DNA from 4 places in the Nonomuraea sp. NPDC051941 genome. Region 3 is predicted to be linked to each of the others. Evidence: riboswitches for the same ligand, from Rfam matches in the RefSeq annotation. Region 3 holds a riboswitch; each other region holds the start of a gene.
What was found. Region 3 has a riboswitch for cyclic di-AMP ahead of ACIHFD_RS05745 (hypothetical protein). Riboswitches for the same ligand answer to the same signal wherever they lie in the genome.
Positions count from the first base shown of each region.

Region 1 (7,312 bases), on a different contig from region 3:
TTCGGACAAACCAAAGTGCGCTATTTGGTGCGTCCTCGCAGAGAGATGCGAGTCACAGGTTGAGGTGTCCAGAGGGGTCGGCTTCCGGTGACGGCTCCCTTCCAGGTGCGAGCCGGAAGCCCAATCGTGCGTCGGCCACGGCCTCATGAAGTCGCCAGGCCGAGCGAGCCGAGCCGACTGCCGACCGGACCGCGCTCACCCATCTCAACTCCAGTCCGGTGGCGAGCGCACCGCTCCCGGCCGCCAAGGTGCCGGTCCCAGCGTCCACCGTCTTCCGCGGAGCGGCCGATCGCAGAAATGGTCATTACCTGTAGAGCATGAGGCGCTGTCCACGACGTACATGACGAACGCCCTTTCCCCGGTGGTTCACCTGCTGGATGTGGTTATCCGCCGCCGTCCACCACGCAGATCACCGAAGGAAGCATGCAGGTGCAGCGGGTCTTGTCGCCCGTCACAGGGCTGGAGTCATGGACCGTGCTGGGCCACGACCGCCCGATCCGACCAAGTTCGCAACCCGGACTGTGCCCGTCAGGAGTTGCGTGGGGTCACCAGGCCGGATTCGTAGGCGGGAACGACGAGTTGGGCGCGGTCGCGGGCTCGGAGCTTGGTCATGGCCCGGTTGATATGGGCTTTCGCGGTCATCGCGCTGATCGCCATGAGGTCGGCGACCTGGTCGTTGGACAGACCCTGCGCGAGCAGGGCGACGGTCTCGCGTTCGCGGTTGGTCAGCTCTTTCAGCCCGGTACCGGTGTGGAGCGGCTGGGTGACGTAGCGGTTGATCAGTTTGCGGGTGATCGACGGTGCGAACAGGGCGTCCCGCGAGGGCGACGCGTACGGCGTGCAGGAGTCCTCCGGCACGATGTCCTTGACGAGAATCCGGCCGCGCCGGCGCGCAGCGCGTCGAAGACGTATTCGTCCAGGCTGTAGTTGGTCAGGATGACGACGTGCATCCCGGCCAGGGCCGGGTCCGCGGCGATGCGCGCCGGGTCGCCTCGATGCCGTCGACGACCGGCATCCGGACGTCGATGAGCGCCATGTCGGGCAGGTTGATCGTGTCGGCGGGCACGGATCCGGCGGAGCGGACCGCGACCCGGCCGCGGAGGTGGTGGTGGAGCAGCGCGGCGGCCATCCGGGAGCGGCCGGCGTTGTGCAGGCAGACGAGCAGCACCTGCGGTAGCACCTCGGGTGCGTGGGGCACGGTCACTCTTGGCATCTCGGCAGATGGGTGAGCCGGTCGGTGGCCGACCGGCTCACCGCATGGGGCACATGAGGGCGCAAGGCGAGCCCGTCGCGTCGGGGCGTTCAGGGCCTGGGTGCGGGGGCGGACCGGTGGGCGGTCTGGAACAGTTCGATCAGGTTGCCGGCGGGGTCGGCGAGTAGGATCTGGCGCCCGCCGGGGCCGGTGACCACGTCGCTGCGGAACGGTAGGCCCGCCTCACGCAGGCGGGCGACCTCGGCATCCAGGTCGTCAACGACCAGGTGGATGCGGTTGCGGCCGACGCCGGCGGCCTGCTCGGGGGTGGCGCGGGCACCGGAACTGGCAGGCCCCGACAGCAATAGCCGCAGTGGCCCGCGTACCACGTCGGCGAAGGCGGGCGCGGCGCTGAAGTTCACGGTGAAGCCGAGGTGGGTGGTGTAGAAGTCGACGGCGGCTTGGACGTCGTCGACGATGTAGCGGACGCTGGCTACCTGGTCGGTTGCGTTCATGGCCGAACCTTTCGGTGTGGGGCGGGGAACAGGATGGGTTGCAGGTGCCGGATGCGGGTGTCGATCTCTGCGGCGGTGCGGTCGAACGCGGGGTGGTCGTCCTGGGCGGTGTCGTCGCCGCTGGCGGCGGCGGGGTCGGGGATGCTCCAGTGCAGGCGTTGCGGGTGGCCGCCGAAGTCGGGGCAGGCCTCGCGGACCTTGTCGCACAGGCTGATCACGTAGTCGAAGTGGCGGCCGGTCATCGTGTCCAGATGGCGTGGGCGCTGGTCGGTGATGTCGATGTCGTACCGGCGGCGGAGCACGCGTACAGCGTGGGGGTGGAGGGCGGCTTTGGGGTGGTTGCCGGCGCTGGTCACCAAGGCGCGGCTGCCCACGCGATGGTGCAGGAGCGCCTCGGCGATGGGTGAGCGGGCGCTGTTACCGGTGCACATGAACAGCACGGAGGGTGTTTCCGCCGCAGGAGTCTCGGCCGTGTTGGCCGGCTCGGCGGGGAGCAGGCGCAGTGCGGGATGCAGGGCGGCACCGGCGTCGGCCAGCGCATCCGCACAGCGCTCCAGGTCCAGGTGGTAGTAGCTGTCGCGGCCGTCGAAGCTGCTGCGGCGGGCGTTGACCAGCCCGCCGGAGCGCAGCAGCCGCAGGTGGTAGGAGACCAGGTTCTGCGGCTCGCCGACCAGAGCCACGAGTTCCCGCACGCGCAGGTCGCTGCGCGCCAGCTCGCTCAGCAGCCGCCAGCGCACTTCATGGGCGGCCAGCCGGACGAACGGCGGCGGGCCGGCCTGATCGGACAGCACCATGTCCGCAGAATACATCAAATTAATTTGATGGAGTTGGTGGTTGCGACTGCGCTGACACAACAAGGTGGCCGTGTTCATGGCGTCCCTGGACATGGGCAACGTCACTGTCGGGCTGCCGGAAGTCAGCACGGTACGTACATGCGTACAAGATCACGAGAAGCGGCCGCCGTACGACGATCGACGTGTGTATGGTCATCACGGCCTCGATCGCGCGCTTGTATTCGCTGCGGTCAGCCGCTCAGCTCGGTACGGCGGGAGCGGGCCAGAGCCAGCCCGCCGAGCACCGCACCGACCAGCCCAAGCACCAGAGCCAAGGCACCCCCGAATACTCCATTGCCGGTGCCGAGGCCACCATCGGCGACAGCCAGATTCACCGCGCCGTTGAGCCCACCGGCCAGCCCCACCACCAGAGCCATGACGGCTCCCCTCCTCCCGCCGTCGCCGATACGGCGGACGGAGCGCAGCGCCAGCCAGCCGATGACCACGCCGCCCAGCGCCACCAGCGCGGCCACACTGGCCCAGATTCGCTCAGGGGTTCCGAGGAAAGTATTGACACCCTGGCCCGCGCATTCTGCCGGCGTCGTACAGATTGGCGAGGCCGCCTGTGCGGCAAGCACAAATAGAACGGACATGAAGTTCTCCTCCGCTTCCTGCGACTGGACGCCAGAACTATGTCCGCTGAACCCGCCGCCGGTCATCCTGCTGACGGAGACACTTCCCCCTGCCGCAGACGCCGCACGAGCCGCGAATCTACTGCGTCCGCGGTAGGCGCGGGCCCGCGCCGGCAGCAGCCGCGTACCGGCTGCCAGAGCTTCGGAGGCGCACGCGCCGGGTCTTCGATCACCCTGGGCTTCGCGTCACGACAGCCTCACCCGACCTCGGCGAGCACGTCGATCCCAGCAGCCGGCCACGGCTGATCACGGATGCCTCTTCCTCGTCGTCGGCCTGTTCGCCAAACTCACCGAGAAACTCCGCTCGACCGACTGGACCTCCGCCCTGCCCGACGGCCTCAACCCCGTGGCGGTGGCGAACTCCCGCTCGAACATTGCTCCGGCCGCGCCCAGCAGCCGCTCCACCGGCGCACTGGCAAGGGGTCTTCCGGTCAGGCCTTGTACTCGGAGTAGCCGTAGCCGACAACCTGGGACTTGGGCCGGATCCGCTGCTCCACCTTGCCCTTGCCGGTGTTGCCCTCGGTGGAAAAGCCATGTTCGAGAGCAGGAAATAGGATCTCCTATCCTGTAGGCCAAATACGATAAAATTTTTACCTATTTCCGTGCTTTTTCAGGGCGCATTGTGCAGAGCAGGAGACGAGAGCTCCGCGAGGATCGGCAAGGCCCGCTCCGCCTGCAACGGGTCGATCGGGAGTACGTGGCGTGCCCACCAGCGGGACGCCTCCGGAGCCGGAGACGCTTCGGTGAGGCCGGGCGCGTAGTCGTCGAAGGGAGGGTCGTACACATACCCGACGATGACCCCGCGTCGGCGCAGTCTTTGGATCGCACGTTCACGATCCTCGACGAGGAGCGGCACCCGGAACAGAGGCTGATCCAGCTGCTCCAGCACCGCCGGCGCGACCGTCTTCAACTCGGCGAGCCGGTGTACGCCGGCAAGCCTGCGCCCACGCTGCGCCTCGAGCATCTTCATCCGGCGCAGTCCGTAGGCCTCGATCAGCGATCCCTGGCGCATGCGGTAGCGATGGTTGTCCGCGCATACCCAGGCGTCCAAGGCGTCCAGCCCGGGGCATTCCATGCCTCCGCCGGCCAGCCGCGGCGCGAGCGCCGTGCGCCGAAGCGCGATCCGGTGACCTTCACGCCGCTCGTTCAGGCCCAGCGCCTGGGCCGGCCACCAGACCGGGCCGCCGAGGGCTGTGGCCGAGACGGCGTTGCGAGCGATCACCTTGGCCAGGACACCCAACTCGGCGAGCGGGAATCTCCGTGAAAGCCAGCGCGTACGCAGTGCCTGCAATGCCGGGCGGTCATCCGGTTGCGCCATCGCCACGATTCCGCCCGGGGCGGCGCCTGGGTGTTTGGACAGGCTGAAGACACCGGCATCGCCGAATGCTCCGACCGGCGCTCCCATCACCGTCGTCTGCATGGCGTGCGCGGCATCTTCTATGAGAGGGATGCCGCGTTGGGCGCACATTCCGCCCAGAGCGACGATGTCGTCCGGCAGGCCGTACAGGTGGGTGGCCAGCACCCCGTCGAAACGCAGCCCGTCCATTGCTCGGGTGTCGATGTTGCCGTTGCGGGGGTTCGTCGGGGCGATGACCGGTCGCAGCCCTGCGGCCAGCACCAGGAACAGGATTTCGTCCGCCGAGATCGCCGACATCAGCAGGCGCTGCCCAGGTGACATCCAGTGCCGTAACGCGATGAACAGGCCAAGCCTGTGCGAGGGCACGTACAGGCACTCTCGGCCCAGCCGGGAGGCGAACTCCGCTTCGATTCGTTCGAACACCGGTCACCTCGAGTCGCCCGCCGGTGGCGCAGGGGCCGCCACACCATACAACTACGAAGAATAGTAGTTAGTCAGAGCAAGGCGACAATCAGGGCACCTCACGAGCTGAACGTACGAGGAATACGAGATCTCCCCAGGCCGACGAGGGCCTGGGAAGATCTTCTGGTGACTTGTCAGTGATGATGTGCGGCGGGCTCGTGATGGTGATGCGCCACGGCCGGCTGGCGACGCTGGAAGATGTGACCCCAGCGACGTGACCATCGTGGGCATCTCCCACCCGATGGCAGCCTTGCCGTCCACGCCAGAGTCCTCACTGCCTTATGACCGTGGCCAGCACCGCCAGGCGCTCGGCCGCACCTTCAATCCCATTCGTCCCGCCCTTCGCAGCGCTCCCCCAGAGGCCGAGATCGACTCGCCTTTTCGTCCGCCGCGAGGAGCAGGTCCGGAAGGGCGGCCGCAGACTTTACCTAGCCCCAAACCTGCTACTGGCAAGGCGTTTCAGCCCTCGTTCGTAGCCGATACACCGCGGATGGGCTTTGCCCCACTTGCGCCATCTATGAAGGCATATATACCTTTTACCCATCTGTGGTACGCGCCGTGATGAGCCTCTTCGTCGCGGCGTTGCCTTTTCGTTGACCAGACCGTAAGCCGCCATGGGCGGCGCATACGGCCGCCGAATCCGCGTCCCACGGAACCGGGGACCCAATCTTTCCGGGGTGAATCGGACGCCAGCCCAGGCTGCGCCCGTAGGGCACTTCCAAGCCCGAACCCGTCAGCTAACCCGGTAGGCGGCATGGAAGCAAGGAGTCAATGCCCCCATGCCCAAGCCCTGGCTTGCCGCAATCGTCCGTTCCTTCAAGAACCATCTCGATCTTCCCCCCAAGCGCCTTGGCCTCGCCGTTGCCGGCGCGATCCTGGCCGGGACCGCCGCCTTCACGGGCGCAACCGGCACCGCGCTCGCTTCGACCACCGACCACGACTCGCGGCACCAAGCCCAGCAGGCGACCAAGGCGTTCACCTACGGCGTGGACGTCTCCAGGTACGAGTCCCAGTACGACTGGACTGCCAGCCCGGCCCAGTTCGGCATCATCAAGGCCACCGAGGGCACGACCTTCCGCGACTCCTCATTCGCCCGCCACTGGCGCGAAATGGGCAAGAAGGGAATCGTACGCGGGGCGTACCACTTCGGCCACCCCCGCAACAACCCCATCGCCGAGGCGGAGTACTTCCTCGCCATGGTGAACTCGCAGCCCGCCAAGGCCGGCGACCTGCTGGTCCTGGACCTGGAGACCACCGACGGCAGGTCCGTCGCCGAGGTCAACGCCTGGGCCAAGACGTGGCTGTCGCACGTGAAGGCCAAGACCGGGGTCACGCCGATGATCTACAGCGGCTGGAACTTCGCCAACAAATACGGCAAGGGCCTGGCCCAGTACCCGCTGTGGGTCGCCCACTACAGCAAGGCCAAGGGGGCCATCACGCCGCCCGCCGACTGGAAGTCCTGGGCCATCCACCAGTACACCGAATCCCCCATCGACCAGAACGTCTCCGCGCTGACCCCCGCCCAACTGCGCGGCCTGGGCCGTCCAGCCGTCTGAGCAGGCAGACGGACATGGTGGAGGTTGGAGAGCGGCTCATATGCCCCTCCCCAACCTCCACCCTCACAGTGCCGTCATGGCCGCGATCCACCTCGACATCTACGATGAGCATTAGTAGTCAGCTACTAGACTCTCACCATGCATGACGTCGCCCCGTCGCTGGAGGCCGCCGTCGCCCCGGCCGCCGGTCCCGCCCTCCATGTGAGTGCATGATGAATCGACCTGTCATGCACAACGCGCACGCGCCTTCGCCGACGGGCGGCCGACACGTGGCGGCAGGCGTGCGGAACCGAAAAGTGCTGATCATCGTGGCGGCCGTGATCGCTGTCGCGCTCCTCACCTATGCCGTGCCCGCGGTCATCCTGGCAGGCGAGGCACCCTCCGGTACGCGCGTGGCCGGCATCGACATCGGCGGCCTGTCCGCGGCCGACGCCCGCGCGCGTCTCGAGCGCGAGCTGGGAAAGCGCGCAGCGCGCCGATTAACGCTGGCAGCGGCAGGCAGGACGATCCGCGTGACCCCTTCCGAGTTCGGGCTGGCCTTCGACATCCCGGCCACGGTGGAGGCGGCGTTGGACGGCACCAGCACTCCCGCCGGCGTCGTGCGTTCGCTGTTCGGCAGCCCCAGGAACCTCCCACCGAAAGTCACGGTCGACGAGCGTGTGCTCGCCGGCGGGCTGGGCAAGCTGGCCAAGGCCATCGACGCCGAGCCACGCGAGGGCGGCGTCCGGTTCCGCGGACTCGAGCCCCAGACGATCCTCCCCAAGC
Region 1 is NZ_JBIUCF010000032.1:145,548-152,859, reverse strand. Features, by position in the region: gene ACIHFD_RS42005 (response regulator transcription factor) at 529-858, opposite strand; gene ACIHFD_RS42000 (hypothetical protein) at 932-1,204, opposite strand; gene ACIHFD_RS41995 (VOC family protein) at 1,303-1,707, opposite strand; gene ACIHFD_RS41990 (ArsR family transcriptional regulator) at 1,704-2,501, opposite strand; gene ACIHFD_RS41985 (DUF6223 family protein) at 2,732-3,199, opposite strand; gene ACIHFD_RS41980 (DegT/DnrJ/EryC1/StrS family aminotransferase) at 3,783-4,952, opposite strand; cyclic di-AMP (ydaO/yuaA leader) riboswitch at 5,614-5,758, shown strand; gene ACIHFD_RS41975 (glycoside hydrolase family 25 protein) at 5,771-6,547, shown strand; gene ACIHFD_RS41970 (VanW family protein) at 6,829-7,312, shown strand, end outside.
Region 1: another riboswitch for cyclic di-AMP. It lies ahead of ACIHFD_RS41975 (glycoside hydrolase family 25 protein); the one in region 3 lies ahead of ACIHFD_RS05745 (hypothetical protein).

Region 2 (7,312 bases), on a different contig from region 3:
TTCGCGCGCGACCACCGCTTGCTGCACGACGACACGCTGCTCGCCCGGTACGACCGACCCGAGCCCCCGACCCCTCCACCCGCCGACGGTCAGGCCGCGCCCGATCCTGCGGTGCTGTCCGTGCGGCCCGCATCTGACTCCCCGCGCATCGGCCGCCTCACCCGCGACGGCAAGCCCCTCAAAGCCGCGCTCGAAGCCGGCCGCGCAGCCGTCAACCTGCTGCTGCAACCGCTCGGCCGGCCGACCGCCGCACCATAGACGCGCCCCCGCCACGTGAACTCGCCGGCGCCGGCGTTCCTGATCCTGGCGTTGCGGAGGTGCTGCGGGCGATGGGGATCTCGTGCCCGTGATCCGTCCCGCGCATGTACAACAGTGCCTATGAAGGATGACGATGACCTCCAGGCGCAGGGAGAGGATCTTTCGGCTGTCGTCACGGCGGTGCTGACCGGGTCGCGGCTGTTGGTGGCGGTCGCGGTGAGGTCATTGGGGGCGGTCGGGGACAGGGTCACGTTGCCGCAGTTCAGGATGCTGGTGGTGCTGGCCGGCCATGGCGAGACCAAGCTGGTCACGATGGCGGAGCTGCTGGGTGTCAACTCCTCCACGGCGATGCGGATGGCCGATCGGCTGGTGGCCGCCGGGTTGATCGTACGGGAGGTCAATCCGCACAACCGGCGCGAGAGCCTGATGCGGCTGACGGACGAGGGACGCCGCATCGTGGACGAGGTGACCGCGCGCCGCAGGGAGGAGATCGGCGCGATCGTGGCGCGGATGTCGGCCAGGCAGCGCCGGGCGCTCATCTCGGCCATGAACGCCTTCAACGAGGCGGGCGGCGAGCCGCCCGTGAACGTGCCGAACCCACTGGGCTGGTCCGCCGTCTGAATCGCTCACGCGGCGCCCGGCCGCCGGCCGATGCCCGCTGAGCACTGTGTGGGCTCCCTCCTCGGCCGTCAGATGGACGGGGTGGGGAAGCTCTCGGGTGTGGTCAGGCCGGTGCTCTCCAGGAGGCGCTGGTGGTTGAGCACCGCGGCGTTGGCCTGTTCGGAGAAGCGCCGGACCAGGGTGTTCTGCGTGGTGCCGCGTACCGTGCCGATCAGGGTGAAGATCTGTCCGTGCGCCAGGCGCAGCCATTTGACGTACGTCTTGTCGTAGGCGGATCCGGACCTGCCGGAAATATCTGTCATCCAGTCCTGCTGCTGAGGCGTGGGCTTCACCGGCAGTTTGACCTTCAGCTTGGCGGCCACGTCGCGAACCTGCCCGTCGAGCATGTCGTGCTGAGCCGCGATCTCCTTGCTGACCTGGCGGACGCGGGCGCTGCTGGCGCGCTGTATCGCGTCCTGGGCCATGGGCATCTCCCACAGGCTGGCGAGCCGGACCTTCTTGATGAGCTCCTGGTCGGCCTCGGACAGCGGTCCCCACTTGGTCTGCCGGGTGCGGGCCTCCGGCTCGTCCTCCACGGGTTGGACGGTGGGTGCGTCGGTCGGTCCGGTCTCGACGGCGGTCGGCTCGGTGCTGAGGCCGGCGGTGTCAGCGACGGGCGTCGGCGTGTAGTCGGCGCAGGCGGTCAGAGTGCAGAGGGCGGCAATGCCGCAACTGATGAGAGCGCGACGGCTGTCAAGGAGTCGCATACGCCGTCATCCCCTTCCGGTCCCTTGGACGCGGCCTTCGTGAGTGGCGCCGGTCACTGAGGGATACGCGGGAGGGTGCGGGAGTGTTCATGGCATTGTGCAAGATTTGCATTGGGCAAGACTGCCGGAGTCCGCTGAGCCGTTGTCCGAGGCGGCCTTCACCGGTGCCATCCGTGACCGGCGTCCACCGCGTGCTCCTCCGGGCCGAGAGAAGCACGCGGGGCGGCGTTCACCTGGGAGCAACCGATCGCGGTGCGGACCCGCCGTGTCGGCTCAGGCCGTGGGGCGGCCCAGGCCGCGCAACTGGTCGGCGGTCAGCGCGGAGACGTTCTGGTCGACAGGGGACTCGGAGTACTGGTGGATGGCCCAGGACTTCCAGTCGGCGGGCGGGGTGATGGCCCCCTTGGCCTTACTGTAGTGGGCGACCCACAGCGGGTACTCGGACAGGCCCTTGCCGTACTTGTTGGCGAAGTTCCAGCCGCTGTAGAACATCGGGGTGATCCCCGTCTTGTCCTTCACGTACGACAGCCACGTCTTGGCCCAGGCGTTGACCTCGGCGACGGATCTGCCGTTCGCGGTCTCCAGGTCAAGGACCAGCAGGTCGCCGGCCTTGGCGGGCTGCGAGTTCACCACGGACAGGAAGTGCTCGGCCTCCGCGATGGGATTGTTGCGGGGATGGCCATAGTGGTACGCCCCGCGCACGATGCCCTTCTTGCCCAGCTCGCGCCAGTGCCTGGCGAATGAGGCGTCGCGGAAGGACGTGCCTTCCGTGGCTTTGATGATGCCGAACTTGGCCGGGCTGGCATTCCAGTCGTACAGGGGCTCGTAATTGGAGATGTCCAGGCCGTAGATGAGGGGTCCGGCTCCATGACGAGTCGCCTGCGCCGGGCTCTGCGCGGTGGGCGATGCGAATGCGAAGGTGGCGATGGCGGCGGTTGCGGCGAGGATCGCGACGGCGACGGCGAAGCTGAGGTATTTGGTGAGGAGATCGCGGTGATTCTTGAGGATGTAGGCGATGGTGGCAAGCCGGGGCTTGGACATGAGGCATTGACTCCTTGCTTCCATACCGCCTACCGGGTTAGCTGACGGGTTCGGGCCTGGAAGTGCCCTACATGGCGCAGCCTGGGCTGGCGTCCGATTCACCCCAAGAACGTGGGTCCCCGGTTCCGCGAGGCGCGGATTCGGCGGCCGGACGCTGTCCCCGAAGGGCTTCTTCGGGCAGCGCGCGGTCCGGTCAACGAAGCGGCAACGATGTGGTGAAAGGGCGCCACATCCGTGCCGCAACTAGGCAAAAGATAGACATATATCCATAGATGGTGCAAGTAGGGCAAATCGGATTCGCGGTTGTCGGTGACTGAGTGGCGCTGAAATGCCGTGCCGGTAGGGAATCTGGCACTTGGCAAAAAAATCGGGGCCGTCCCTTCCAGGCCCTACGCTCTCGGCACAGGTGGGGCAGGCCATTCATGCGTTGCCATTGTGACTGAACGCCGTTGTACGGATAACCGTGACGGCAGCCGCGTCCTTCGGCCCTGCGTGGAGGAACCCGAGGTGGTCAAGAGGGCTTCTCGTCGGAGGTGGTGATGGGCAGGCCGGCGTCGGCGGCCCGGGGGTAGGCGTCGTCGATGTGGACCACCTGGCGGCCGCTACGGGCCAGCAGGCTCGCGGCCGCCGCGGCCCGGTAGCCGCTGCCGCAGTGCACCCACACCGTTCCCGCCGGCACCTCGGCCAGGCGCTCCGGCAGCTCGGGCAGCGGGATGTGCACGGCGCCGGCCACGTGACCGGCCCGCCACTCGTTGCCCATCCGCACGTCCAGGACGGTCGGGCCGCCGTCCGGTTCCCCCGCGCGGGCGGCGGCCAGGTCGGCGAAGGTTGCGGTGGTCAGCTCGGCGATCAGGTCCGGGTCGTGTCCGGCCCACTGTTCGACGGAGCCGGTCGAGGCGGCGGCCGGGCGGTCTATGCCGATGCGGGCCAGCTCGCGCTGGGCGGCGGCGACCTGTTCGGCCGACTCGCCGAGCAGCGTGAGGGGCGTGCCCCACGGGGCCAGCCAGCCCAGCCAGGTCGTCATCGGCCCGTCCAGGCCGAAGCTGAGCGTGCCGGCCAGGTGCCGGTCCGCGAACGCCTTGCGTGAGCGCAGGTCCACCACCCATTCGCCCGCCCGCAGGCGGACCAGCAGCTCCGCGCTGTCGGCCGGCCGCGCCGGGGTCAGGTCGATCGGCTCCGCTCCGGCGGCGTTGCGCGCGCCCATGTGGGCGTAATAGGCGGGGTAGGCGTCCAGGCCTTCCAGGATGTGGGTGACGAAGTCGTCGGCCTCCATCCGCAGCACCGGGTTGACGTCCTTCTCCCGGCCGATGGTCGAGGCGGACGCGCCGGACTGCGTGACCGCGCAGAAGCTGCCGAACCCGTGCGTCGGCCAGAGCCGCGCGCCGTCAGGCAGCAGGCCGGACAGCCGCCGCGCGGAGGCGTGCTGGTGGCGGGCCAGGGTGCGGGCATGCTCGGCGCCCAGCAGGTCGGTACGCCCGGTGCCGCCGAACAACAGCGATCCTCCGGTGAACACCCCCTCCGGCCCACCCGGACCGGCCAGCACGTAGGACAGGTGATGGAAGGTGTGTCCCGGCGTGGTCACCGCGTCCAGCCACATCCGCTCGGAGACGGCGATCCGATCTCCGTCGTGCACCGGCACACGGTCGAAGCCGACCTCCTCGAGCCCGCCCACCAGGTACGCCGCCCCGCTCATCCGGGCCAGCGCCAGGCCGCCGGAGACGTAGTCGTTGTGCAGATGGGTCTCCGCCACGTGGGTGATCCGCACCCCCAGGCGACCGGCCAGGGCGAGAACGCGGTCGATGTCGCGCTGCGGATCGACCACCACCGCGACGCGCCCGTCATGGGCGAGATAACTGCGGTCCCCCAGGGAGGAGGTCTCGATCACCTCGACCTGGATCGTCATCTCCTTGTCTCCTTTCGATCGTCAAATACCCCGGGGGGTATCAAGAGAACATATGGGTGCCCCGGCTCACCCGATCACACAGTCACGAAAGAGCGAGGAACAGCTTCTCCAGCCGCTCAACGCTGATCGGTGGCTCCTCGCCCTGCTCGCGCGCCACCTGGCACTGCTGCAACCCGGTCGAGATAATCTTGAATCCGGCCCGGTCCAACGCCTTCGACACCGCCGCCAGCTGCGTCAGCACCTTCTCGCAGTCCTCGGCGTTCTCGATCATCGCGATCACTCCGCCGAGCTGGCCGTGGGCCCGCTTCAGCCGCGTCAGCGCATCCCTCAGAACGGTCGCGTCCATCTCCATCCGCACCACCTCCGCGCCCAATATACCCCCGGGGGTAATCTCCATCGGTAGAGGGCACCGGCGCTGAGAGCGCTGGTCCACCTTGATCAGGGTTCCGGCCGGGCGCGGTGACGTACCGGATGACGTGCTGGAGCCGCGCGTATCTCCGACGGGAGCAAGGGAACGAGAACGTGGGCCGATCCGTGATCTCGGGACCTGACGTGCTCCTTCGGGCGGCGGCGAGGAGGTCTGGCGAACGATACGTCATGACACGCAGGGTGTCGTGGGCGGCGACAGGTTGAGGAACTCAGATCTCGGATCGGCGAAGGAGGCCGGTCCGTTTCAGTGAGCTCAGGATCGGGGTCACCTCCAGCCCGCGGACATCGTCAAGCGATCCGACAGTCTCGGTGAGAAAGGAGTACAGCCCGCCCAGATCGTCGGCCGCGACGGCCACCAGGAGGTTCGCCGCCCCGGTCGTGGCCGCGGTGAACCGCACCTGCGGATGCCGGCTCAGCTCTTGCCCGGTCGCTTCCAGGCTGCCCGGACCGGTGGCGATCCACAGCAGCGCCTCGCTGCCGATGCCCAGCAGCCTCAAGTCCACTTCGCACGCCATACGCACCATGTGGGCAGAGATGAGCAGGTCCAGCCGACGGCGCACCGTCGACGCCGACGTTCCCAGTCGGGTGGCCAGGTCGCTGTAGCCGGCGCGCGCGTTCGTGGTCAACTTGTCGATGAGCGCGTCATCGAGCGGTTGAATCTGCGGCGCGTCGACGGGCTCTCGCGGCAAGCTGGCGAGGGTCTCGAACTGATCCATGGGCAGCAGTCCCGCGCTCCAGGCGAACCCCGCGGGAAACACTTTCAACAGGTCGTAGGCGTCCCACGAACGGACGGCGGCTGTGGCGGGCAGGTCCCGCAGCAGCAGCGAGGTCCGGGCCTGGGGCCCGTCGAGAAAGAGCACGCTGCTGATCTCGTCACCGCCGCCGAGAATGTCGACCCACACCGTGTCGGCACGCCGCGCCAGTCCCGCGGCGATCGCCTGAATGCGGCTGGGCCGGCACCGGATCCGCAACACCATGGGGATGAGCCGGGGAAAGAGAGCGGGATTGCGGATCGCTGTGGGCCGCAGCGTGCCGTCGTGCAGGAGCGGTGTCGCACGGCGCACGACCGTGCGCTCGGAGATCCCAAGGACACGGGCGACCGTTCGCCATGACGCCCGCGGCGACGCCATCAGCACCGCGGCGATCCGCCGCTCCGTCGCATCCAACTCAGGTCTCATGTGTCTTACTTTCGCCAGAATCCCATGATCCATGACGCATATCACGAAGCCGTGGCGCCCCTGCTCGCTCTTTTCCGCCGAACGACCGTAGAACGGAGGCGTACCACTCCGGCAAGGAAGGTGACATCAATGATCGTGAGGGAACGCCCCGTCGTGGACACCGAGTCGGGGAGCGTGCGGGGCATCGTCGAGGACGGCGTCGCCGCGTTCCGCGGCATCCCCTACGCGGCTTCCCCGCTGGGGGACCGGCGCTTCGCCGCCCCCGCGCAGCACCCCGACTGGTCGGGCCAGTGGGATGCCGCCTGCCCCGGCCCGTCCGTCCCCCAGGCCCCCTCCCGTCTCGAAGCGGTCATGGGACACCGCACCCCCGACTGGAACGAGGACGGCTCTCTCACCCTCAACGTGTGGACCCCCCGCCTGCCGGCCGGCGGACCCACCCCGCACGCCCTCCCGGTCCTGGTGTGGTTCCACGGCGGCGGATTCACCAGCGGATCCGGTGGCTGGGACTGGTACGACGGCCGAAACCTGGCCGCCGCCGGCGACATCATCGTCGTCACCGCCAACTACCGCGTCGGTCCCCTTGGCTACCTCTACCTCCCGGAACTCGGCATCGAGAACCTCGGCGTGCAGGACCAGGCCGCCGTCCTCACCTGGGTGAAGCGCAACATCACCGCCTTCGGGGGAGATCCCGGCAACCTCACGGTCGGCGGCCAGTCCGCCGGAGCCTTCTCCGCCCTCTACCTCGCCCTCTCGCCGGTCACCGGCCCGGAGATCAAGCGGGTCATCACCCAGAGCGGTCCCTGGGGGCTCCCCCCGCAAGACCCCGGGGAGGCGGCCGACCATGCCCGACGCTTCCTCAAGATCCTCGGCCTGGAGCGCGGCCCGGATCCCATCGCCACCCTGCGCGCCATCCCGGCCGAGCGGCTTCTCACCGCCTACCAGCAGCTTGCCCAGGACGTCTTCCGCCCGGGCAGCGTCGCTCCGCCGATGTACCCCGTCCTCGGCGCCTTCGGAATGCCCGAGGCGTGGGAACAGGCGCTGGCCTGCGGACGCCTCGACGGCAAGCAGCTGCTGACGGGGACCACCAGGAACGAGATGGCGGCGTTCTTCGCGTTCGACCCGCGCATCCAGGCCGT
Region 2 is NZ_JBIUCF010000024.1:86,487-93,798, reverse strand. Features, by position in the region: gene ACIHFD_RS35220 (patatin family protein) at 1-258, shown strand, start outside; gene ACIHFD_RS35215 (MarR family winged helix-turn-helix transcriptional regulator) at 379-879, shown strand; gene ACIHFD_RS35210 (DUF4142 domain-containing protein) at 948-1,625, opposite strand; gene ACIHFD_RS35205 (glycoside hydrolase family 25 protein) at 1,899-2,666, opposite strand; cyclic di-AMP (ydaO/yuaA leader) riboswitch at 2,678-2,822, opposite strand; gene ACIHFD_RS35200 (rhodanese-like domain-containing protein) at 3,178-4,569, opposite strand; gene ACIHFD_RS35195 (metal-sensitive transcriptional regulator) at 4,652-4,921, opposite strand; gene ACIHFD_RS35190 (Lrp/AsnC family transcriptional regulator) at 5,208-6,176, opposite strand; gene ACIHFD_RS35185 (carboxylesterase/lipase family protein) at 6,306-7,312, shown strand, end outside.
Region 2: another riboswitch for cyclic di-AMP. It lies ahead of ACIHFD_RS35205 (glycoside hydrolase family 25 protein); the one in region 3 lies ahead of ACIHFD_RS05745 (hypothetical protein).

Region 3 (7,312 bases):
TGGAGATGTTCCCTCCGGGTACGAACGGCGCCCGCGTGCAGGGTGCGCTCGGCGGCGTGATGGGCCTGACGTACCTGGCCGGGCCGTTCCTGGGCGGGTTGTTCACCGACCACGCGACCTGGCGGTGGGCCTTCTACGTGAACGTGCCGATCGGCCTCGTGCTGATCGCGATCGTCGCGCGCCGCCTGCCGAACCGGCCGGGCGTGGGCGGCGGCGGGCGCCCCGACTACGCGGGCATCGCGGTCTTCACCGTGGCCATCAGCGCGCTGCTGCTGGGCCTGACGGAGAAGGGCCTGGACGGCAACACCTGGACCGACGCCGCCGTGGCCGGGCCGATCGTGCTCGCGGCCGCGTTGCTGGCGGTGTTCGTGCTGGTCGAGAGGCGGGCGGTCAGCCCGATCATGCCCATGCACCTGTTCGGCAACCGCACCTACACGCTCGTGAACGTCACGTCCTTCTTCACGGCCTTCTGCATGTACGCCGGCGTGGTGTTCCTGCCGCGTTACTTCCAGCAGTCCCTCGGCGTCAGCGCCACCGAGTCCGGGCTGAGGATCTACCCGATGACGCTGGCCATGGTCCTGGGCAGCGTCGTCATGGGCACGCTCATGTCCAGGACCAGGGTCTACAAGCCGTGGCTGGTCGCCTCCCCGTTCCTGCTCGTCGCGGGCACCCTGCTCTGCCTGAACCTGACCGCGCACACCAACGGGCTGCTGCTGGCCGGCTGGATGCTGCTGATCGGGCTGGGCATGGGCCCGATGCTGTCCGGCCTGACCGTGGCCTCCCAGCAGTCCGTCGAGCCGCAGTACATCGGCGTCGCCTCCGCGAACCTGACCTTCTTCCGCCAGATCGGCGGCTCCGTGGCGCTGGCCGTCGGCGGCACCCTCTACAGCTCGACGGTCACGGTGGACGCGCCCGTGCACGGCCTGGCCGCCGCGCACGCCTCCGCCGCGGCGGCGGTCATCCCGTCGCTGGGGGTGGCAGGGGCGCTGCTCGCCCTGATCGCGCTGGTGGCGATGCCGGCCAGGCGGCTGGAGGTGCCCGCCACGCCGCAGAACAGGGTTGAGGCCAGTTTCGCGTCATAAGCGGCGCCATGCGAAGCTGTGATAGTCCCCAACACCATGGAGGTCCTCATGGCGGAAACACCGGAGCCGGAAGTCAGCGAGACTCCCGAGGACGAGATGAAGCGCAGGTTCCGCGAGGCGCTGGAGCGCAAGCGTAACCAGCACGCGGACTCGGGCGCGGGTGGCAAGGGCGGCGACCCATCGAAGATCCACGGGGCGCACGGTCCGGCTGCGAGTAAAAGATCGTTCAGGCGCAAGAGCGGCGGCTGAGGCCGGGAATTTCAAGGGGGTACGGCAATGCCGTGCCCCCTTTCTCTATGCCGGAGGCAGGTAGATCTTTACACCGATTCATGACGAACTGTTTGTGTTTGTCCGGAATACGTGGTTAGAGTGATGCCCACTTACCAGCCGGTGGCGTGGACCACACAAGGGAACCAGCCGGCTGGCGCCTAATCCCGATCACTCGGGAGCCGGGGACCCACCTCCCTGGGGTGAATCCGACCTTGCGTCGGTAGGGCAACTCCACCGCCCGAACCCGTCAGCTAACCCGGTAGGCGAGATGGAGAGGACTTATGCAGAACTTGAATGATCACGTAGAACACCCATACAGCGTGATGACGGCCGCCCTCTGAGCGGTCCCTTCTCCAGGTTCGTTTCGCGCTCCGCGTAGCTTTCCCCCTGTCAGGTGCTTTCCCCTGCTACGCCCTTTTTCAAGCGAGCGCAATCTCCCTGCCCCCTCGCGAAGGACTGTACTTTTCATGTCTGCACGTTCTGGTTTGCGTACCCTCGCTCTGCTCACCGCCTCCACCGTCGGCGCGCTCACCATCGCCGGCACCGCGGCCCACGCCGACTCCAACACGGACGAGAAGGTCCTGCTCAAGGGCTCGACCACCGCTTCGTACTTCTGGGACGACTCCTCCGGCCGCGCCGGGGACACCGGTCTGCCCGCCAGCGGCAAGCCCATGCAGAAAGGTCTGGCCGCCAGCCCGAGCTGGCCGCTCATGACCGAGGGATACGTGATCCACGACGGCAAGAAGCTGCCCTTCTTCGTCGGCGACCGCGGTCCGGGCGTGCCCTCCAACAACGGCGTCATGCTCGACCTGGACGGCAAGACGTTCGCGGAGCTGACCGGCGGCTCGTTCAACATGGAGACGCTCGGCGTCGACGGCGTCGGCGGCCAGGGGCACATCAAGGTCGACTACGTCATCACCAAGTGGGGCAACGGTCCCGGCAAGAAGAACTACCCGGTCCCGTTCTCGACCGGCGCCTGGTCCGAGCGCGACGACAACCCGGCCGAGCCCCCGGCGGCCGGTGCGGCCGTGCCGCCGCCGGCGCGCGAGGCCGGAGAGTGGAGCGCCAGCACGGGCGCCGTCGTCGCCAGCGCCGTGGCCGCGGTGGGCGGCGGCGTGGTGCTCGCCAGCGACCGCGTTCGCAATCTTCTCAAGGGCTGAACTTTACGGACCTGGACCAGAATGTCATTCTGGTCCTCGTGACCACCCGCGTAGCCGCGAACGGCATCGAAATCGCCTACGAGAGCTTCGGCTCGCACGAGGGGCGCCCCCTGCTCCTCATCATGGGGCTCGGCGCGCAGCTCATCCACTGGGATGAAGGGCTCTGCGCGCTGCTGGCGGACCAGGGACACCACGTCGTACGGTTCGACAACCGCGACGCCGGTCTCTCCACACACTTCCACGACAAGGGCGTTCCCGCGATGGGGGCGCCCTCGCCGTATCTGCTGGACGACCTGGCCGACGACTCGGCGGGACTCATGGACGCGCTGGGCTGGCCGGCCGCCCACGTGGTCGGGGCGTCGATGGGCGGCATGATCGCCCAGGCGCTGGCCATCCGCCACCCGGACCGGGTGCTGACCCTGACCTCGATCATGTCCACCCCCGGCCCCTCGGCGGCCCCGCCCACCGAGGCCGCGCTCGCCACCCTCATGGCCGCGCCCCCCGCCGACCGCGAAGCGGTCCAGGCCCAGGCGGTGCGGACCTGGTCGGTCATCGGCTCGCCCGGATACGAGCTGGACCGCGAGCGGATCACCCTGCTGGCCGGACTCGCGTTCGACCGCTGCTTCGACCCCGGCGGGACGGCCCGGCAGCTCGCCGCCATCATGGCCTCGGGCGACCGCACGGCGGGGCTCGCCGGGGTGCGGGTGCCCACGCTGGTGCTGCACGGGGAGGCGGACCAGCTCGTCCCCGTCGCCGGTGGCCACGCCACAGCCGCGGCCGTGGCGGGCGCCCGGCTGGTGACCTACCCGGGCATGGGCCACGACCTGCCGCGCCCGCTCTGGCCGTCCGTCGTGGCCGAGATCAGCAAGCTCACCGCTCCCTAGCCGAAGTGGGCACGGGTCTCCGCGAACGCCTGGTCCGTGCCCTCCAGCGCCCTGGCCACGTCGGCCTCCGTGTGCGCGGCCGACATGAACCAGTTGTGCCACGGGTGCAGGTAGACCCCGTGCCGCAGGCAGGCGTCGCTCCACCACATCGCGACGGAGAGGTCGGCGTCCCCGTCGAAGCTGAGCCACGGGATCGTGACGGGTCCTGTCTGGTTCACCACGAACCCGTGGGACTTGGCCTGCGCGTAAAGCCCCTCGCGGAGCTGCGTGCCCGCGCGTTCCATGGCGCCGATGCCGTCCGTGTCGCGTAGCGTCTCGATGGTCGCCTTGGCCGCCGCCATGGCGACCGCCGAGAACCAGAACGACCCCGTCGAGTACAGCGTCTGCGCCGGTCCGCGCAGCGCGTCCGTGCCGGTGACGGCGGCGATCGGGTAGCCGTTCGCCATGGCCTTCGACCAGGCGGTCAGGTCGGGCCGCACCCCGTACGGCTCCCAGGACCCCCGCAGGTCGACCCGGAACCCGGCCCGCACGTCGTCGATCACCAGCGCGGCCCCGAGCCGGTCGGCCAGGGCGCGGGCGCCCCGCGCGAAGGCGGGCTCCACCAGCTCCTGGTCCTCGAACGAGTCGTGCTTGAACGGCGTCACGATGATCGCCGCCACGTCGCCCTCCACGGTCGCCGCCGCGGCCTCCAAGGACTCGAGTGAGTTGTACGTGAACTCCACCAGGTCGGCCCGCTCGTTGGGCGTCGTGCCCGCCAGGGAGGGCGTGCACCAGGGGTCCGCCCCGTGGTAGGCGCCGTGCGCCATCAGGACCTTGGTCCGCCCGGTGGCGGCGCGGGCGACCATGAGCGCCTGCGTGGTGGCGTCGGTGCCGTTCTTGGAGAACATCGCCCAGTCGGCGCTGGGCACGGTGTCCACCAGCAGCTCGGCCAGCTCCACCATGATCGGGCCGGGGCCGTTGAGGCAGTCGCCGAGCGCGGCCTGCCGGGCGGCCGCCTCCTCCACGCGCGGGTGGCGGTGGCCGAGCACGACCGGGCCCCAGCTGCACATGAAGTCGATGTACTCGCGACCGTCAACGTCCCACTGGCGGCAGCCCTCGCCGCGTTCGAAGAACTGCGGGAAGCCGGGGGCGAAGAGGGCGGCGTTGAGGTGGCCGTACATGCCGCCGGGGACGACCTTCAGTGCGCGCTGACGGAGTTCTGCGTCGGTCATCCGAGAGTCCTTAGAGTCGAGTCGAGATCGATGAGGCCGGCGTCCGAGCCGAGCCCGGTGGCGACGCGGGCGGCGGCGGCCGTGCCCCAGCGGGCCGCGGTCAGCACGTCCTGCCCGTGCAGGAGGCCCGTCAGGAACCCCGCGCAGTACGCGTCCCCGCAGCCGGTCGTGTCCGAGACGTCCACCTTGAGTGCGGGCACCGTCTCCGCGCCTTCCGCAGTGACCACCAGGCTGCCCGCGGCCCCCAGCGTGACGAGCACGCCGCGCGGCCCGTCGGCCAGCAGCGCCCGGGCGGCCTCGCCGACGTCGGAGGCGCCGGTCATGAGGAGGGCCTGCGACTCGTTCGGCAGCACGTAGTCCACGTGCGGCAGGAAAGCGCGGGCCATTCCCAATAAGTCGGGCATCTCCGAGAGGAGGTCCATGGTGATGACGGTGCCGGACGCGCGTACCTCGTCCAGGAGGGCGAAGAACGCCGGGTCGCCGAGGCCGAAGGTGACGTCCATCCCGCCCAGGTGGATCGCCCGGACGCCGCGCAGCACGTCGGGGTCGAGGTCCGCGTACGTCACGCTGAGGTTGGCCCCCGGCACGTGGAAGCTGGGCCGCCCGCCGTCGAGCCTGATGGGCAGGATCGACGCGGCCGTCTGCTCGCCCGCCCTGCGCACGAGGCGCGAGACGTCGACGCCGCGCTTGGCGAGCACCGCCACCAGGAAGTCACCCAACTCGTCGTCGCCGGCGGCTCCCATGGTGATCACGGGGTTGCCCAGCTTGACCAGGTCGACGGCGGTTCCGGCGGCGGCGCCGGCGGCGGTGAGGCGGATCTGCTCCACCAGTACGGTGTCCTGGCCCTCGGGGATGTGATCGATGGGCCTGGCGAGAATGTCGACGATGTGGACGCCGACGGTGGCGACGGTCATAGTCTAAATAGACAGACGTCCGAATAAAAAGTCAATGGAGGAGCCGATGCCCAAGATCGTCGATCACGACGAGCGCCGGCGCGAGGTCCTGTCAGCCGCCCGCCGGGTGATCGTCAGGGACGGGATCGACGCCGCCACCACGCGGGCCATCGCCAAAGAGGCCGGATACTCCAACGGCGTGCTCGCCCACTACTTCGCCGACAAGGACGAGATCCTCCTGTCTGCGCTGCGCCAGTCGCACCAGCGCATCCGCGACCGGCTGACCCGCAAGGTCGAGGGCGCGACCGGGCTGGCCGCGCTGCGCGAGCTGCTGCTGGACAACCTGCCGCTGGACGCCGAGCGCACCCAGGAGTCGCGCCTGGAGGTCAGCTTCTGGAGCCGCAGCCTGGCCTCGGAGCGCCTGGCCGAGGTCCAGCGCACGGAGGCGGACGAGCTGCGCGCCGCCGTACGCGACCTGCTGGCGCAGGCCCGCGCGGCGGGTGAGCTGCGCACCGAGGACAACCTGGACGACCTCACCGAGCACCTGCTCGCCCTGGTCGACGGCCTCAGCCTGCACCTGCTCCTCTACCCGGGCCGGCTCAAGCGCGTCGACGTCGAGCGCCTCATGCTCCAGGCGCTGGATCGTTTGTGACCGTTGATGTATTTCGGACGACCGACTACATTTGCCGCGCATGAGCCTGCGCGAGCAGTTGTGCGAGTACGGCCGGCGCGCGGTCGAGCTCGGCCTGGTCATCGGCACGTCCGGCAACCTGAGCGTGCGTGAAGGGGATCTGGTCGCGGTCACCCCCTCGGGGGCGGCGCTCGACCGGCTGACCCCGGAGATGTGCCCGGTCGTGGACGTCGAGGGCTACCTCGTCGAGGGCGACCTGCAGCCGTCCAGCGAGACCCCCATGCACCTGGCCGTCTACGCGACCACGGACGCCAAGGCCATCGTGCACACGCACTCGGTGTTCGGCACGATCGTGGCCACGACGATGACCGAGCTGCCGCCCGTGCACTACAACGCGCTGCTGCTCGGCGGCGTGGTCAAGGTGGCCGAGTACGCCACGTACGGCACGCCCGAGCTGGCCGCCAACGTCCGGGCGGCGATGGAGGGCAAGAAGGCCGCCCTGATGGCCAACCACGGCGGGGTGACCGTCGGGGCGACGCTGGAGGAGGCGTTCGAGGCCACCCGGCTGCTGGAGTGGCTGTGCGAGGTCTACGTCCGGGGGCTCAGCGTGGGCAAGCCGGCCATCCTCACGAACGAGCAGCTCAACGCGGTGATCGAGCGCGCGCTGAACCCCCCGACGTTCCCTCGCCGTCTATGAGAGCGCCGCCTGCTCCGCCAGGCCCAGCGGCAGCCCGCCCGACCCGGCGATCCGGTCGTGGAACTCCTTCAGCGACCCCTGGAACGACTCCCGGATGCGGTCGATCTCGATCGCGCCCGTGAGATAGGAGGGCGCCTGCGTAGGCCACGCGCAGTAGCGGTTCACCTCGCCCTGAGCGGTGCCCGGCGACAGCGACGCCCTGGTCGCCATGAACGTCTCCGCCTCCTCGATCGACATGTCCTCGCAGTGCAGCGCGGTGTCCACGACGATCCTGGCGGCGCGGAAGATCCGGCAGTCCAGGTGGGCCAGCTCGGTGGCGGGGGTGTCGAAGTAGCCCTGCTCGTGCAGGAGCTTCTCGACGTACAGGGCCCAGCCCTCGGTGAAGTACGGGGTGCGGAAGACCTTCCTGGCAGTACGGGGATTGCCCGCCATGTACGACAGGTGCCAGTGATGCCCCGGGTAGGCCTCGTGCACGGCGATCGAG
Region 3 is NZ_JBIUCF010000002.1:409,916-417,227, reverse strand. Features, by position in the region: gene ACIHFD_RS05755 (MDR family MFS transporter) at 1-1,082, shown strand, start outside; gene ACIHFD_RS05750 (DUF5302 domain-containing protein) at 1,131-1,331, shown strand; cyclic di-AMP (ydaO/yuaA leader) riboswitch at 1,498-1,633, shown strand; gene ACIHFD_RS05745 (hypothetical protein) at 1,820-2,512, shown strand; gene ACIHFD_RS05740 (alpha/beta fold hydrolase) at 2,551-3,396, shown strand; gene ACIHFD_RS05735 (aminotransferase class III-fold pyridoxal phosphate-dependent enzyme) at 3,393-4,607, opposite strand; gene ACIHFD_RS05730 (carbohydrate kinase family protein) at 4,604-5,521, opposite strand; gene ACIHFD_RS05725 (TetR/AcrR family transcriptional regulator) at 5,568-6,152, shown strand; gene ACIHFD_RS05720 (class II aldolase/adducin family protein) at 6,193-6,828, shown strand; gene ACIHFD_RS05715 (DUF885 domain-containing protein) at 6,823-7,312, opposite strand, start outside.

Region 4 (7,312 bases), on a different contig from region 3:
GTAGATGTAGTCCCAGGGGCTGCACTTCGTGGGGTAGTTGCTGTACTGGCCGATCTGGCAGACCTTCACCCGCACGCTGAAGACGTCGTTCTCCGAGAAGGTGAACTTCTTGTAGCCGGGGAAGCCGCAGTACTTCTTGGAGAAGACCGGCGACCAGTCGTGGTCGAAGTCGCTGGCCTCGAACTTCACGAATGCGCACTTGCCGCCCTCGTCCTCGTCGCGGTTGTCCAGGTCGTAGAGCCGGCCCTTGACGGTGACCTCGTTCGACTCGCCGTCCTCGTCCCAGCTGACGCCGATCCAGCCCTGCGACTTCGCCAGGCCGTTCTTGGAGTAGACGGGGCTCCAGTAGTCGGAGTAGTCGTCGTCGTGGTTCGCGGCGCCGGCCGTGGCGGCGTTGGCGGCGGAAGGCAGCGACAGGGCCAGAGCGCTGGTGGCGGCGACGGCGAGGAAGCCTGTCGCGATCTTCTTCAACATCTTCTCTCCTTGAGCTCCCCTTGGACCGGCTCCCTACCGGTTCCCCCCTGAGCTCGTGAGACATTGATAGAAGAGGGCTCTTGCAGCGGTCCTGCAGCGTGCCGACGAACCCTTGCAGGTCGCCATATCCCCTACCCTTTGTTCTTGTGAGCGACGAACTTCCCGAGCAGATGCGCATCCGGAGGGAGAAGCTCGACCGCCTTCGCAGCGAAGGCGTCGACCCTTACCCGGTGAATTTCCCCCGTACGGCCACCAACGCCGAGGTCCGGGAGAAATACCAGGGCCTGGAGCCCGACACCGCCACCGGCAACACGGTCGCGGTCGCGGGGCGCGTCATGCTCAACCGCGTGGGCGGCAAGCTCTGCTTCGCCACGCTCCGCGACGGCGGCGCCGACCTGCAGGTCATGATCTCGCTCGACAAGGTGGGCGAGGACTCGCTGGCCGCGTGGAAGCGCGACGTCGACCTGGGTGACCACGTGGGCGTGACCGGCGAGGTCATCACCTCGCGGCGCGGCGAGCTGTCCATCCTCGCCGACAGCTGGCAGATCACCGCCAAGTGCCTGCGTCCGCTGCCGGAGAAGCACGTCGGGCTCACCGACCCGGAGGCGCGCGTCCGCCAGCGCTACGTCGACCTCATCGTCAACGACGAGTCGCGGAAGATGGCCCGCCTGCGCAGCGCCACGGTGCGCGCCGTGCGCGACTTCTGGCACGAGGAGGGCTACCTCGAGGTCGAGACGCCCATGCTGCAGCCCATCCACGGCGGCGCGGCGGCCCGGCCCTTCAAGACCCACATCAACGCCTACGACATGGAGCTCTACCTTCGCATCGCGATCGAGCTCTACCTCAAGCGGCTCGTGGTCGGGGGCATCGAGAAGGTCTTCGAGATCAACCGCAACTTCCGCAACGAAGGCGCCGACTCCACGCACAACCCCGAGTTCACGATGCTCGAGGCCTACGGCACCTACCTCGACTACAACGACATGGCCGACCTGACCCAGCGGATGTACCAGAAGGCCGTGGTGGCCGCCCTGGACACCACGGTGGTCGTCCACGACGGGGTGGAGGTCGACCTCGGGATCGCCCGGTGGCCGCGCATCACCCTGTACGGCGCGGTGTCGGAGGCCGTGGGCGAGGAGATCACCACCGCGACCGGCCTGGAGGAGCTCCGCAAGATCGCCGATCGGCGCGAGATCCACTGGGACCCGAAGTGGGGCCAGGGCAAGCTGGTGCAGGAGCTCTTCGAGGCCCTGGTGGAGCACACGCTCGTCCAGCCCACGTTCGTGATGGACTACCCGCTGGAGACCTCGCCGCTGACCCGCCAGCACCGGGACAACCCCCTGCTGACGGAGAAGTGGGACCTGATCGGCTTCGGCACGGAGCTGGGCACGGCCTACTCCGAGCTGATCGACCCGATCGAGCAGCGCCGCCGCCTGGTGGAGCAGTCCCTCCTGGCCGCCGGGGGCGACCTCGAGGCGATGCAGCTGGACGAGGACTTCCTGCAGGCCCTCGAGTACGCGATGCCGCCCACGGGGGGCATGGGCGCGGGGATCGACCGGATGATCATGGCCTTCACCGGCAAGAACATCCGCGAGACCATCCTCTTCCCGCTGGTCAAGCCCACCCACTGACCCGCGTCCTGCCGCCGTCGTAGAGTGCCCGCCCCGGGCGCTCTACTCTCTCCTGATAAGCAGGGATCGGGAAGGGGCGAGCGGATGGCCACGAAGACGGCGGCGGAGCAGCGGGACGAGGCCAGGCAGGTCTTCGACGCGTACTTCGCCGAATGCCCCTCCAGGAAGCTGCTCGACACCCTCAGCGACAAATGGGTCACCCTCCTGCTGACCGCGCTGGCGCAGGGCCCGCGCCGCTACAGCGACCTGTCCAGGCGCATCGCGGGCGTCAGCCAGAAGATGCTCACGCAGACCCTGCGCGGCCTGGAGCGTGACGGCCTGGTCTCGCGCACGCTCACCCCTTCTGTGCCGGTACGGGTGGACTACGCGCTCACCCCGCTGGGCGAGAGCCTGATGCCGTTGGTGGCCGCGATCAAGAGCTGGGCCGAGGCCCACATGGAGGACGTCGAGGCCGCCAGGGGCCGCTACGACGCCGCCGGCGCCTGAGCGATCATCGCCGTCGCGAATCCGGCTTCCGGGCCGCCCGGTTTCCGATCCGAAGCCGCTTGTAAGCCTCGCGTCAAGGCCGCGGAGGCGCGGGTCAGGGAGCGTCCGTGGTGCCCCGGCCACCCCTGTGATCCCGCTGGGCACACGCACCCGGAAACGAGGCCGCCCGGCCCGGCGGTCATAGCAGGACGCCCGCCACCCGGCGGGCCGCCGACCCGAACCCGCGGCGGCAATTGCCATAGCGGATTGATCCAATTGCCTTAATCGACTGCCTGACCTGGGTTGTCGGATCGCGTGGGAGCGCAGTACAAAGCGAGCGATTGGTGGCTTGCCGTGCGCCGGAAAGATCGCGTCACGGACGCGTGTCCCGCGATAACGCGGGTATCGATCATGCGGAATATCCATGGCGAACTGATCGAAAACCGGAACGCTGGTCGGGGCCATTCCGGAAGCCCCAATGTGATCACTCTACGTTCTGACATATCGCGAGTGCGTCATATATAGCGGATCATGTCAATAGCGCTCGTCAAGTGCGGCGATTGTCATGCTTGACGACCTTTCCACGATGCGTTTACCGTCTGCGAGGAGCGGCTTTGGCCCGTCTGTGAGGTCCAAGTTCTGCTGTTGGGGGGAGGGCTCCCGATGGATGTGCTCACTGAAGGCGTTGAGCTCAGCCATGCTGATTTGGCGCTGCTGGCGGAGTTGGCCAAGGGAGTCACGGTCGATCGGGTTGGGCGGCGGCTGGATATCAGCGGGCGCACGGTACGACGAAGATTGCGCGGCATCTGCGACCGCATAGGCGTGGCCACGGCCATCGAGGCCGTGGCCTGGGCAGCCCGCCGCCAGCTGATCTAGCCGCGGCGGACCGCCGGGGTGCGGGCTCAGTCGGCGATGCGCACCGCGCCGGCGAACGGCCGCCTCGCGATCGACGCGATCCGTACGACGTCACCCGTCTGCGGGGCGTGCACCATCATGCCGCCGCCGATGTAGATGCCCACGTGGTGCAGGTCGCTGTAGAAGAACACCAGGTCGCCCGGCCGGAGTTCCTCGCGCGAGACGTGCCGGCCGGCCGTCCACTGGTCGCCGGTGTAGTGCGGCAGCGAGATGCCCACCCGCTGGAACGCCGCCATGACGAGCCCGGAGCAGTCGTACGAGCCGGGGCCCTCGGCGCCCCAGACGTACGGCTTGAGCTGCTGCGTGAGCGCCCACCGCGCGGCCTCCGCGGCCTTCCCCGAGCCCGGGATCGGCAGGTTGACGCGCACGGCCCGCGTGCCGGGGCGCCCGGCCTCGCCCAGGGCCCGCCTGAACAGGCTGCTCTCGACCTTCGTCACCAGATTGGTGATCTTGTCGCGCTTGGCCTCGAGGTCCGTGACGAGCTTCTGGACCTCGTCGATGCGGGCCGTGGCGCTCTCCTTGGCGCGGGTGGCCGTGTCCATCGCCTTGGTGAGCTGGTTGATCTCCTCGCCCTGCTCGGTCTGCAGCGCGTACGAGGTCGCGGCACGATTGAGGAAGCCCTCGGGGTCGTCGGAGGTGGCGAAGGCGAGGGTCTTCAGGCCGCCCGTGATGTAGGCGTTCTGGGCCAGCGCGACGGCTTTCGAGCGCTTGGCGGCGAGATCCGTCTCGCTGCTCGTCAGCGTCTTCTCCGCGGCCTCGGCGGCCTTCTTGGCGGTCTTGAGCTTCTCCCGCTGGCCGTTGTACTGCTCGGTCAGCGTCTCGATGTCGGTGTGCAGCTTCGTGGCCTGGTCGGCGAGCTCTTTCAGCGAGGGCTCGGGATCCGCGGACGCCGAACCGACGGGGATGGCGAACAGCAGCGCGGCGATTGTGAGACTCACCACACCTACGCGGCGTGGTCGCCGGGCCCGTTCCGGAGGGCGGGCGTGCTTGCCCGCCGACTTCCCCCCACCGCTGAGCGTGGGCTTCACCAACCAGCTCCTCTCGTCGACGCCTACCGGGTTAGCTGACGGGTTCGGGCCGGAGCAGCCCTACCGAAAGACTCGGATTCACCCCAGTGGTGGCGTCGGAGGTCGCCACCGGCGGTTCCCCGGCTTCTCTTGCGAGAATTGGGCGTGCCTCCCGCGCGACACGCGGGAAACATTGTCGCTGGACACTAATGCACTCCGGGTTCGTGCTCAACCAGAACTGCCAAGTCTGTAGAGGTTTCACAACCGAAGGGTCACAAGGTGATCTCGTGGGCACCCGTGCAGAAGAGGCCCTACGCCCTATTTGTCCGCGCCTTCGGCGGGCGCGAGCTGGCCGCGCGGTCCCGTGCCGATCTGACCACGAGATGTAACAAGCTGGGCCGAGACATGGGAGTTAGGGCTGAGCCGTAATGAGATCTGTACCCTGGAGAACCATGGAGCAGGTGGCCGAGCTGACAGTGCCCGAGACCGCGGTGGTGGTCCGGCGTGCCCGCACGCCCGACGTGCGCATGGTCAGACGCCTGGTGGACACCTACGCGGGGGCGGGGCCGCGGCTCCTGGAGAAGGCCACGGTGACGCTGTACGAGGACGTACAGGAGTTCTGGGTGGCCGAGCGAGACGGGCAGGTCGTCGGCTGCGGCGCGCTCCACGTGCTCTGGGAGGACCTCGCCGAGGTCCGCACGGTGGCGGTGGATCCCGAGTGCCGGGGGATGGGCGTCGGCCACCGGATCGTCTCCGCACTGATCCAGCAGGCTAAGGATTTGGGTCTGCGACGTGTATTCTGTCTTACTTTTGAGGTCGACTTCTTCGCGCGACTCGGGTTCCGCCCGATTCAGGGCACACCGGTCTCACCTGAGGTCTACGCCGAACTGCTGGCCTCGTACGACGAGGGTGTTGCCGAGTTTTTGGATCTTGAACACGTCAAGCCGAACACGCTGGGAAACACCCGCATGCTGCTCCACCTGACATCGGGTGACGTGGACCTTGACCAGATGGAAAGGTGATTGTTGATACCTATGTCGATACGTTGGGCAGCACAGGCATGTGTCCTGACACGTGCCACATGCGCACTCGAAGCGAGGTGACACGGTGAGCACCGGACAGCCGCCGTATCCACAGGACGAATCCGGCGACAACTCTGCGCCTCCCTATTACGGGCAGCAGAACCAGGGCCGCCACCCCGGCGAGCCCGACCCGGACGCGACTGTGATCGGCTACCGGGCGGACGACGCCTATGGGCAGCAGCCCCCGTACGGTCAGCAGGGCTACGGCCAGCAACCCCAGTACGGTCAGCAACAGCAGTACGGTCAGCAACCCCAGCACGGACAGCAGCAGTACGGCCAGCAACCCCAGTACGGCCAGCAGCAGCAGTCCCAGCCTGACTACGGCCAGCAGGCCCAGTCCCAGCAGGGCTACGGCCAGCAGGGCTATGGCCAGCAGCAGCAGTCGCAGCCTGACTACGGCCAGCAGCAGTACGGCCAGCAGGGCTACGGCCAGCAGCCGCAGTCGGGTCAGCAGGGCTATGGCCAGCAGTACGGCCAGCAGCAGCAGTCCCAGCCCGGCTACGGCCAGCAGGCCCAGTCCCAGCCGGGTTATGGTCAGCAGCCGCAGTCGGGCCAGCAGGGCTACGGCCAGCAGTACGGCCAGCAACCCCAGTCGCAGCCGGACTACGGTCAGCAGCAGTACGGCCAGCAGCCGCAGTCCCAGCCGGACTACGGTCAGCAGCAGTACGGGCAGCAGCCTCAGTCGCAGCCCGATTACGGTCAGCAGCAGTACGGCCAGCAGGGCTACGGCCAGCAGCAGCAGTCCCAGCCCGGCTACGCACAGCAGGGCTACGGCGACCAGCAGTACGGCCAGCAGCAGCAGTACGGGCAGCAGGGTTACGGGCAGGCGCAGCAGTACGGCCAGCCCGGCTACGGTCAGGCCTACGGCCAGCCCGGGCCCGTGGGCGTGCAGCCGCCCGGCGCGCCGGCACCGCTGGCGGAGTGGTGGCAGCGCCTGGTGGCGAGGCTCATCGATGGGGTCATCCTCTTCATCGTGAACCTGGTCATCGGCCTGATCATGGGCGTGCTGTTCCTGGCCACCTACTCTTCGCTGGACGGCAGCGGCGGCGGCATGTTCTCAGGTGTGGTCGTGACCATCCTGACGGCGATCGTCGTGACCGCCCTGTGGGTCGCCTACGACTTCTTCCTCCTGAAGGCGAAGGGGCAGACCGTCGGCAAGATGGTCATGGGCATCAAGGTCGTCCCCGTGGGCCAAGGCATACCGCCGGGCGGCCTGCCGACCGACGTGGCGCTCAAGCGTGCCGGCGTGACGTGGGGCGGCTGGATCCTCAACGCTCTCCCTCTGGGCTTCATCGGCTCGCTGCTCGCCTACGCGGCCGTGGGCGTCAACGGCGCCTCCCAGCTCTGGGACAAGCCGCTGCAGCAGACGTTCGCGGACAAGTTCTCCAACACCGTGGTGGTGAAGATCAAGTAGTCCAAGCGTCAGGTAAAAGCAGGGGCCGGCTTCGCGTCGGCCCCTGTTTTGTGTGCACAGGCCGTACCAAAATGGGGAACCTGAGCCGCTGATGACGCGAGGTGGGGGTTATGGCCGGGTCGCCGCCGCGGGCGGACGCGCCGCCCGCGGAATGGTGGGAACGGCTCGCCGCCCGGGCGATTGAGGCGTTCGTCTTCGGGGTGCTCTATTACATTCTGTTCATCGCGCTGTGGGGCGTCTTCCGGACTGTAGGGATGCTGGAGGCGTTGGACGGCCGGCTGCCCGGTGTGTTCGCCTGGCTGGCGGCGGGGCTGGCTTATACCGGCT
Region 4 is NZ_JBIUCF010000035.1:113,938-121,249, forward strand. Features, by position in the region: gene ACIHFD_RS44040 (hypothetical protein) at 1-474, opposite strand, end outside; gene lysX (bifunctional lysylphosphatidylglycerol synthetase/lysine--tRNA ligase LysX) at 621-2,102, shown strand; gene ACIHFD_RS44050 (winged helix-turn-helix transcriptional regulator) at 2,187-2,588, shown strand; gene ACIHFD_RS44055 (LuxR C-terminal-related transcriptional regulator) at 3,231-3,443, shown strand; gene ACIHFD_RS44060 (NlpC/P60 family protein) at 3,470-4,420, opposite strand; cyclic di-AMP (ydaO/yuaA leader) riboswitch at 4,516-4,665, opposite strand; gene ACIHFD_RS44065 (amino-acid N-acetyltransferase) at 4,942-5,511, shown strand; gene ACIHFD_RS44070 (RDD family protein) at 5,597-6,985, shown strand; gene ACIHFD_RS44075 (RDD family protein) at 7,096-7,312, shown strand, end outside.
Region 4: another riboswitch for cyclic di-AMP. It lies ahead of ACIHFD_RS44060 (NlpC/P60 family protein); the one in region 3 lies ahead of ACIHFD_RS05745 (hypothetical protein).